Regions from separate parts of the Arsenicicoccus sp. UBA7492 genome, predicted to be linked through region 1. Evidence: predicted binding sites of a transcription regulator. Region 1 holds the regulator's gene; the other holds the start of a gene.
The links. The regulator LexA, encoded in region 1, represses DNA repair genes until DNA is damaged. The targets are predictions, from matches to a motif close to TCGAACANNTGTTCGA.
Positions count from the first base shown of each region.

Region 2: a site for LexA is predicted at 1,721-1,736, ahead of ruvC (crossover junction endodeoxyribonuclease RuvC). Genes of this name have one in related genera too.

Region 1 is NZ_DLOE01000057.1:37,103-41,511, reverse strand. It holds gene B4E97_RS16775 (crotonase/enoyl-CoA hydratase family protein) at 1-348, opposite strand, end outside; gene B4E97_RS16770 (MarR family winged helix-turn-helix transcriptional regulator) at 464-919, shown strand; gene B4E97_RS16765 (alpha/beta hydrolase family protein) at 1,038-2,492, shown strand; gene lexA (transcriptional repressor LexA) at 2,544-3,242, opposite strand; gene B4E97_RS16755 (LysM peptidoglycan-binding domain-containing protein) at 3,499-3,894, shown strand; gene B4E97_RS16750 (TetR/AcrR family transcriptional regulator) at 4,177-4,409, opposite strand, start outside.
Region 2 is NZ_DLOE01000029.1:19,913-24,321, reverse strand. It holds gene pdxT (pyridoxal 5'-phosphate synthase glutaminase subunit PdxT) at 1-526, shown strand, start outside; gene B4E97_RS08845 (YebC/PmpR family DNA-binding transcriptional regulator) at 569-1,339, shown strand; gene ruvC (crossover junction endodeoxyribonuclease RuvC) at 1,839-2,507, shown strand; gene ruvA (Holliday junction branch migration protein RuvA) at 2,641-3,243, shown strand; gene ruvB (Holliday junction branch migration DNA helicase RuvB) at 3,247-4,371, shown strand.

The DNA.
Region 1 (4,409 bases):
GACGACCGCGCCCTTGAGCACGGACACGACGGGGACGAGCGAGCCCTCGATGGTGTCGAAGGCGCGGTGCCACATGCGCGAGTGGGCGACACCCGCCAGCGTGTCGCGCTCGGCCATCTCGGCGAGGTCCAGGCCGGCGCAGAAGTGGTCGCCCTCGGCGTCCAGCACGATCGCGCGGACCTCGGGGGCCAGGTTGGTGAAGATGCGCTCCAGGCCGAGGATGGTGCGGTCGGACAGGGCGTTCCGCTTGGCGGGGCGGCTCAGGGTGATGATGCCGACGGCACCCTCCCGACGCAGCGACAGGGTCTCTGGGACCTCGCAACCGTCGTGCACGACACCGGAACTCATGGGCTCTCCCCGTTCGTCGCTGAATAGCAGGTTTCCTGATACTGACATGACGGCCAGGCGGCGCGCAAGGGTGCGGCGGTGAATTCTGCGCTCCGTGATGAGGTTGAATGGCGGGGTGACTCACCGTGATCGCTCGCCGGCCCCGTCGCTGCTGTACGTCGTCAAGCAGCTCGAGCTCGTCACGCGCGCGCACCTGGACGCGATCGTCCGTGAGTCCGGTGTCACGGCACTGCAGTACACCGCGCTGACGGTGCTCGAGCGGCGGGAGGGCATGACCTCCGCCGACCTCGCCCGCCACTCCTTCGTGCGGGCTCAGTCGGCCGCCGACCTGGTGGGAGGGCTCGAGCGTCGTGGTCTCATCCGGCGCGACCCGGACCCGACCAACCGGCGCCGCCGCCTGATCAGCCTCACCGAGGACGGCCGCGCCCTGCTGCGGCGCCAGGCCGAGCCCGTGGCCGAGCTCGAGGCGCACATGGTCAAGGACCTCGACCCGGACCAGCGCGAGAGCTTCACCGAGGCGCTGCAGATGTGCCGCGCCGCCCTGAGCGACCTTCCCATGGACGGCGACTGACCCGCCGCGCCCATCGTCCCGCGGGGCGGAAGTGGGGTTTCGCCCGCGCGCTGACGCATGTATACAGGATTCCTGTCATGCGACGCTGACGTCGCGGACCCACCCCCCAGGAGTCGACATGTCCTCGCGCACCCTCCGCCCCTCCCGAGTCACGACCGTCGCGGCTGCCCTGGCTGCCGTCGGCGCCCTGGCCGTCCCCGTGGCACCCGCGGTCGCCGCCGGGTCGCCCCGCAGCACCCAGCCTCGCAGCACCGAGCCCCGCGCCACCGAGCCCCGTGCCACCGAGCCGCGTCACGAGCAGGGCACCCTGCCCGACGGCTCCACCTGGGACATCGCGGTCCCGGCCGGCTGGAACGGCGACGTCATCCTGTTCAGCCACGGGTTCCGCACCGGCGCGGTCAACCCCACCGTGGACGCCGGGTTCGCCCCCACCTCGGCGGCCCTGCAGGCACGCGGGTATGCCGTGGCGCAGTCGTCATACGCCCGGACCGGATGGGCGCTCGGCAGCGCCGTCGACGACCAGCTGGGCGTGCTCGCCGAGTTCAAGGCGCGCATCGGCGAGCCGCGTCGCACGCTGGCCTTCGGCCGGTCCATGGGAGGGCTGGTGAGCAGCCTGCTGGCGGAGCGTCGCGACGCTGACGTCGACGCGGCGATCAGCACCTGCGGACTGCTCGGTGGCGGGCTCAACCTCAACAACTACCAGCTCGACGGGCAGCAGGCCGTCGCCTCCCTGCTGCTGCCCGGCGAGGACGTGCGGCTCACGAAGTTCGCGTCCGTGGAGGAGGCGGCGGCCAGCGCCCAGCGGCTGGTCGACGCCGTCAAGGCGGCTCAGGCCACCCCGCAGGGACGCGCCCGGATCGCGCTCGCCGCATCCCTGATGAACATGCCGACGTGGGCGACGGGTGCGACCCCGCCCAAGGCGCGTGACGCCGTGGCGATCGAGCAGGCGCAGTACACCTACCTGATCGGGTCGCTGACGATGATGATGACGCGACGCGTCGACATCCAGGAGGTCTCGGGCGGGGACAGCGGGTGGAACAAGGGGGTCGACTATGCCCGGCTCCTGCGCCGCAGCGACCAGGCGGGCAACGTGGCCCGGCTCTATCGCTCGGCGGGCCTCGACCTCAAGCAGGACCTGCGGCAGATCACCAGCGACGCCGACGTGACGGCCGATCCCGCGGCGGTGACCTGGCTGAAGCGCACGTCGGCCCCGACCGGACGGCTGCGCGTGCCGGTGCTGACGATGCACACGGTGGCGGACCCCGCTGCGCCGGTGGAGTACACGAGCGAGTACGCGACGAAGGTGAAGCGAGCCGGCTCCGGCGCGCTGCTGCGCCAGGCCTACGTGCAGCGCACGGGGCACTGCACGTTCACGCCTGCCGAGAACGTCGCCGCGGTGCAGGCGATGCAGGAACGCCTCGACACCGGTCGATGGACCGGCGCCGTGAGGCCTCGGTCGCTGCAGCGGGTCGCCGAGGCTGCGAACCTGGCCGGCGCAGCCTTCGTGAGCTATCGACCGGGCGCGTTCGTCAACGACCGGGCCGACCGCGACCCCTACGGCCCGCGTCGCTGACGCCGGTGGTCTGACCCTCGACACCCTCGGCGAGGTCCGACGGTTGCGCGCTCAGACGGAGCGCAGCACCGCCGTGACCTTGCCGAGGATCGTCGCCTGCTTGCCGTCGATCGGCTCGAAGGCCGGGTTGTGCGGGAGCAGCCACGGGTGACCGAGCTTGCGCTTGAAGGTCTTGACCGTGGCCTCGCCGTCGATCATCGCGGCGACGATGTCGCCGTTGTCGGCGTCGGGCTGCTGGCGCACGACGACCCAGTCGCCGTCGCAGATGGCGGCGTCGACCATGGAGTCGCCGACCACCTTGAGCAGGAACAGCTGGCCCTCGCCCACGACCTGGCGGGGGAGCGGGAAGACGTCCTCGACGACCTCCTCCGCCGTGATCGGGACACCGGCGGCGATCCGACCGAGGACCGGCACGTATGACGCCTGGGGCCGCTGGTCGCGCACGCCCGTCACGTCGGTGCTGTCGTCGGCGTCGGTGTGGAACGCCTCGGGCGCCCAGTCCGGGGAGACGACCTCGATGGCTCGGGGGCGGTTGGGGTCGCGGCGCAGCATGCCCTTGCGCTCGAGGGTCTGCAGCTGGTGCGAGACGCTGCTGACGCTGGCGAGGCCCACGGCGTCGCCGATCTCCCGGATGCTCGGCGGGTAGCCCCGGCGCTCGACCGTGTCGCGGATGAACTCCAGGATCTTGCGCTGGCGGACGGTGAGACGCTGCCCGCCGTCGCGCTCCGGCAGGTTGGTGACCTTGGCCATCGTGCTCGCTCCCTCGATGCCGGCAGGGCCCCTGACCTGCAGTGATGTGCGGTGGAGACACCCGGGGCGGGGGGTGTGTCAGTGGTGCCTGGTTGAGTGTCTCCCGTGGCCACCAAGGCTACCGGGGTCGAAGGCGTGTTTCAAACACTCGTTCGACGCGAGTCTTCACATCAGCCCCGGGGATGCTGTACTTTCGTACAAGCGTTCTATCGAACGGATGAGCGAGCCACCCCGGCTCGTCGAGAAGGAGGACCCAATGAGTGCAGCTGTTGCGTGGGACGACGCCATCGCCCCGGCACGTGTGCCCGGCCGTCCCCGACTGCACCTGGTGCCGACCGGCGACGCCGTCCCGGCCCGTGCGCCCCGTCGCCTGCGCTTCACGCGGCGCGGGCGGCTCGCGATGACCCTCACCGTGGCGGTGCTCGTCGCCGTCGCGGCGTTCTCCGCCTGGTCGTCGCTGGCCACCGCGGCGCCCGCCGGCACGGCCGCGCACGTCGTGACCGTCGAGGGCGGCCAGAGCCTGTCCGAGATCGCGGCCCGTGAGATGCCCGGCGTCCGCACGGACGACGCCGTCCTGCGCCTCGTCAAGGCCAACCACCTGCAGAACGACCAGATCATGACCGGCCAGACCCTGGTCGTGCCGGCGTCCTGATCGGGCCGATCTCCCTTCCTTTCCGCCGGGAGCAAATCCGTCCGCTGGGACGTTGACGCTCACGAACGGCCCCGACCGATGCTGCGCCAGAGGGCATCCGGGCACGTCACACGTGCTCGCTGCAAGACCCTCGGCGCCCATCGCCGTCCGGCGGACGCGGTCGCCTGTCGCAGCAGGCGGGCGGGGCCCATGACTTGCGTCGTGGCGGTCACCATCAGGGGGTGGTGACGCCACGGCGCACCTCTGCGCCTCGTGCCTCGTGCCTCGCGCCTCGCGCCTCGGTCAGTCGGTGGTGATGGCGTCCGGCGAGGCGGTCGGCGCGGACCCGTACGTCTGGTGGAGTGCGGCCACGTAGGTGGCGAAGGCGCCGGCCATGTCCAGTGATCCGCCCAACAGGAGCCACTGCGTCTGCAGCCCGTCCATCATGGCCAGGGCGGAGCTTGCGACCTGCTCGGTGGGGGTCTCGGGTGCGACGGTGCCCGTGCGGATGCCTTCGGCCAGGTCGTCCACGATGG
Region 2 (4,409 bases), on a different contig from region 1:
CCGCCGGCCGCACGAGCTCGACGAGCTGGACGGGATCGTCATACCCGGTGGTGAGTCCACGGTGATGGACAAGCTGGTGCGAGCGTTCGGGCTGCAGGGTCCGCTGCGGGACCGGATCACCGCCGGTATGCCGGCCTACGGGTCCTGCGCGGGCATGATCATGCTCGCCGACCGCGTGACCGACGCGACGGCCGACCAGCAGACCCTGGGCGGGATGGACATCACGGTGCGGCGCAACGCGTTCGGTCGCCAGGTGGACTCGTTCGAGGCCGACCTGTCGGTGCCGGCGATCCGCGACGGGGTGGCCGAGCCGCTGCGCGCGGTGTTCATCCGGGCGCCGTGGGTGGAGGACGTGGGCGCTAGGGTCGAGGTGCTGGCGAGCGTGCCGGGGTCGGTCGAGGGTGCCGCGGCCGGCAAGGTCGTCATGGCACGGCAGGACAACCTGCTGGTCACGAGCTTCCACCCCGAGGTCACCGGCGACCTGCGGGTCCACGAGTACTTCGTGGACCTCGTGCGTGGCGCGTAGACTGGGCCAGTTGCCACGCCGGACATCACGAGGAGCTTACGTATGAGCGGCCACTCCAAATGGGCCACCACCAAGCACAAGAAGGCGGCGATCGACGCCAAGCGCGGCAAGCTGTTCGCCAAGCTGATCAAGAACATCGAGGTCGCCTGCAGGCAGGGCGGCGCCGACCCGGCCGGCAACCCCACGCTGTACGACGCGGTCCAGAAGGCCAAGAAGAACTCCGTCCCCAACGACAACATCGACCGTGCGCTGAAGCGCGGCTCCGGTGCTGACTCCGGCGGCGCGGACTGGCAGACGATCATGTACGAGGGCTACGCCCCCAACGGTGTCGCCGTGCTGATCGAGTGCCTCACCGACAACCGCAACCGCGCCGCCACCGAGGTGCGCGTGGCGCTGACCCGCAACGGCGGCAACCTCGCCGACCCGGGCTCGGTCGCCTACAACTTCTCGCGCAAGGGCGTCGTGACGCTCACCAAGCAGCAGAAGGACCGCGAGCTGACCGAGGACGACCTCCTGGAGATCGTCCTCGACGCCGGCGCGGAGGAGGTCAACGACGACGACGAGACCTTCGAGATCATCTCGGAGGCAGGCGACTTCGTGGCCGTGCGCACCGCGATCCAGCAGGCGGGCCTGGACTACGAATCGGCCGAAGCGAGCTTCGTGCCCAACCTCAAGGTCGAGCTGGACGCCGACGGCGCCCGCAAGATGCTCAAGGTCGTCGACGCGCTCGAGGACAGCGACGACGTGCAGAACGTCTGGACGAACGGGGACGTGAGCGACGAGGTCGCGGCCGAGCTGGACTCAGAGGACTGACGAGCGCGAGCGGCTGCTGACCGCGACGAAGGAGCGCGGCAGCCGGGAGTGCGACGGAGGTCCGACCAGAGGGTTCGAGGACTGACGACAGCGCGAGGACACGAGCGACGTAGGAGCGAGGCCCGGAGCGCCGAGGAGGTCCGACCAGAGGGTTCAGAGGACTGACGACGGCGCGAGGACACGAGCGAGCGGGGCTGGGGACGACGAGGGTCGTGCCCGGCCCCGCTCGCGTTCGTCTGGAGCGTTCCCGTCAGGGGTTGTGGTGGCGGTCTCGCCGTGCGGCGTCGGTCTGGGGCTGCAGCGCGAGACGGGGGATGGTGGGCGACACGGGGGGTGGTGGGCGAGACGGGGGATGGTCGTGGAGCGCGCGGAGGCGCTCTGGCGAACGTGTGTTCGGTCTGTCGGTGTGTCCCGCGTAGCCTGACGGTGCGCACGGTGGAGACTGTCGGTGCGCAACGTGGACACTGTCGCGCGACACGTCCGGCGAGAGGGAAACGACATGCGGGTGCTCGGCGTCGACCCCGGTCTCACCCGCTGCGGTGTCGGCGTGGTGGAGGGAGTCCCCGGCCGTCCCCTGCGGCTGGTGGCGGTCGGCGTGATCCGCACCCCGAGCAGCGAGCCGCTGCACCAACGACTGCTGACCATCCAGACCGAGCTGGAGGACTGGCTGCACCACCACGACCCGGACGCGATCGCGGTGGAGCGCATGTTCGCCCGTGGGGACGTGTCCACGATCATGGGGACGGCCCAGGCGAGCGCGATCCCGATGCTCGCGGCCGCCCGCCGCGGGCTGCCGCTGGCCCTGCACACGCCGTCCGAGGTCAAGGCCGCGGTGACGGGCAACGGGCGGGCGGACAAGGCCCAGGTCACGAGCATGGTCATGCGGGTCCTGGGCCTGGACGAGCGGCCCACCCCCGCGGACGCCGCCGACGCCCTGGCCCTCGCCATCTGCCACGTATGGCGGGGCGGGGCGGCGTCACGGCTCGCCGGGGCCGTGACCGACAACCGCACGGCCGAGGCGCTCGATGCCGCGCGGCGCCGGCAGCAGGCCGCCCCCAACCGTTGGCAGCAGGCCGTGGCGGAGCATCGTGCGCAGGGTGGCGGCTCGGCCCACCCCGCGGTGGCGGCGGCCCGTCGCCAGGCGGTGCGGCGCGGGACGTCGTCGTGAGGGCTACCCTCGGGGCGGCACCGACCCTCGCGGCCCTCGGGAGTGCGACGATGCCGACGACGCCTGGGTCTGCGGTGAGCCGGGATGCGGTGCTGCGGCATACGACGAAGACGACTGGACCACAGGAGAACTCATGATCGCGTCCGTCTCCGGCACGGTGCTGACCGCCCACCTCGACCACGTCGTGGTCGAGGTCGGGGGCGTCGGCATGCTGGTGCACACGACTCCCGCCACGGCCGCCGGGCTGCGCGTGGGGCAGCAGGCCCGCCTGTCGACGACCCTCGTGGTGCGGGAGGACTCGCTGACGTTGTACGGCTTCGGCGACGACGACGAGCGGGCGCTCTTCGAGCAGGTGCAGACCGTCAGCGGGGTGGGGCCGCGGCTGGCGCTCGCGATGCTGTCGGTGCACGCCCCCGACGTCACGCGCGCGGCCATCGGATCGGGTGACATCGCGACCCTGACCAAGGTGCCCGGCATCGGCAAGAAGGGCGCCGAGCGCATCGTGCTCGAGCTCCGCGACAAGGTCGGCGTCCTCCCGGGCGCCACGCCGGGCGCGGGTGCCGCGCCGGCCGCGGGCGGGACCCAGCCGCAGGTCGTCGAGGCGCTGGTCGGGCTCGGCTGGAGCGTCAAGCAGGCCGAGGACGCCGTCGGGCGGGTGGCGTCAGCCGGCGACGCGGGCAGCATGGCCTCGACCTCTGCGATGCTGCGCGCCGCCCTGCGCGAGCTGGGGCGCTGACCCGTGCCCGAGGTGTGGGAGCGAGGGGCGGACGACGAGTTCGCCGGTCGGGCCGACGACGGCAGCTATGACGCGACGGCGCGGGTCGTCGACGCCCGTGGGGTCGACGACGAGCAGCGGGTCGAGGCGGCGCTGCGGCCGAAGCGGCTGGTGGACTTCCCCGGGCAGCCCCGCGTGCGCGACCAGCTGTCCCTGGTCCTCGAGGCCGCGCGACGCCGGGACGCGGTGCCGGACCACATCCTGCTGTCGGGTCCGCCCGGGCTCGGCAAGACGACGCTGGCGATGATCGTCGCGGCCGAGCTGGAGCGGCCGATCCGCGTGACCAGCGGACCCGCCATCCAGCACGCCGGTGACCTCGCGGCGATCCTGTCCAGCCTGGCTGAGGGCGAGGTGCTCTTCCTCGACGAGATCCACCGCATGGCCCGCCCGGCGGAGGAGATGCTCTATCTCGCGATGGAGGACTTCCGGGTCGACGTCATCGTGGGCAAGGGGCCGGGCGCGACCGCGATCCCGCTCGAGCTGCCGCCGTTCACCGTCGTCGGGGCCACGACGCGCGCCGGACTGCTGCCGGCGCCCCTGCGCGACCGGTTCGGGTTCACCGGTCACCTCGACTTCTACTCCTCCGACGACCTCGCCGCGATCCTCGTGCGCTCGGCCCGGCTCCTCGGCGTCGAGGCGCTCGACGACGGCATCGCCGAGATCGCGGGACGGTCCCGCGGCACACCCCGCATCGCCAACCGTCTGCTGCGCCGCGTCCGCGACTGGTCGCAGGTGCATGGCCGCGGCGTGGTGGACCTGGAGGCCGCGCACGAGGCACTCGCCCTCTTCGACGTCGACGTGCGGGGGCTGGACCGGCTGGACCGCGGGGTGCTGGAGCTGCTGTGCACCCGCTTCGGCGGCGGCCCCGTGGGCCTGTCGACGCTCGCCGTCGCCGTGGGGGAGGAGCCGGACACGGTCGAGACCGTCGCTGAGCCCTATCTCGTGCGCGAGGGTTTCATGGTCCGCACGCCGCGCGGGCGAGCGGCCACGGCGCTGGCGTGGCAGCACCTCGGCCTCACCGCGCCGATGGACGCCCCCGGAGCCGGGGCTCCGCAGCTCCCCCTCGACGGGGAGGGCCGGTTCTCCTGAGCGCGTGGTGATTGGGTGGGGACAGACCCGACCCGTAC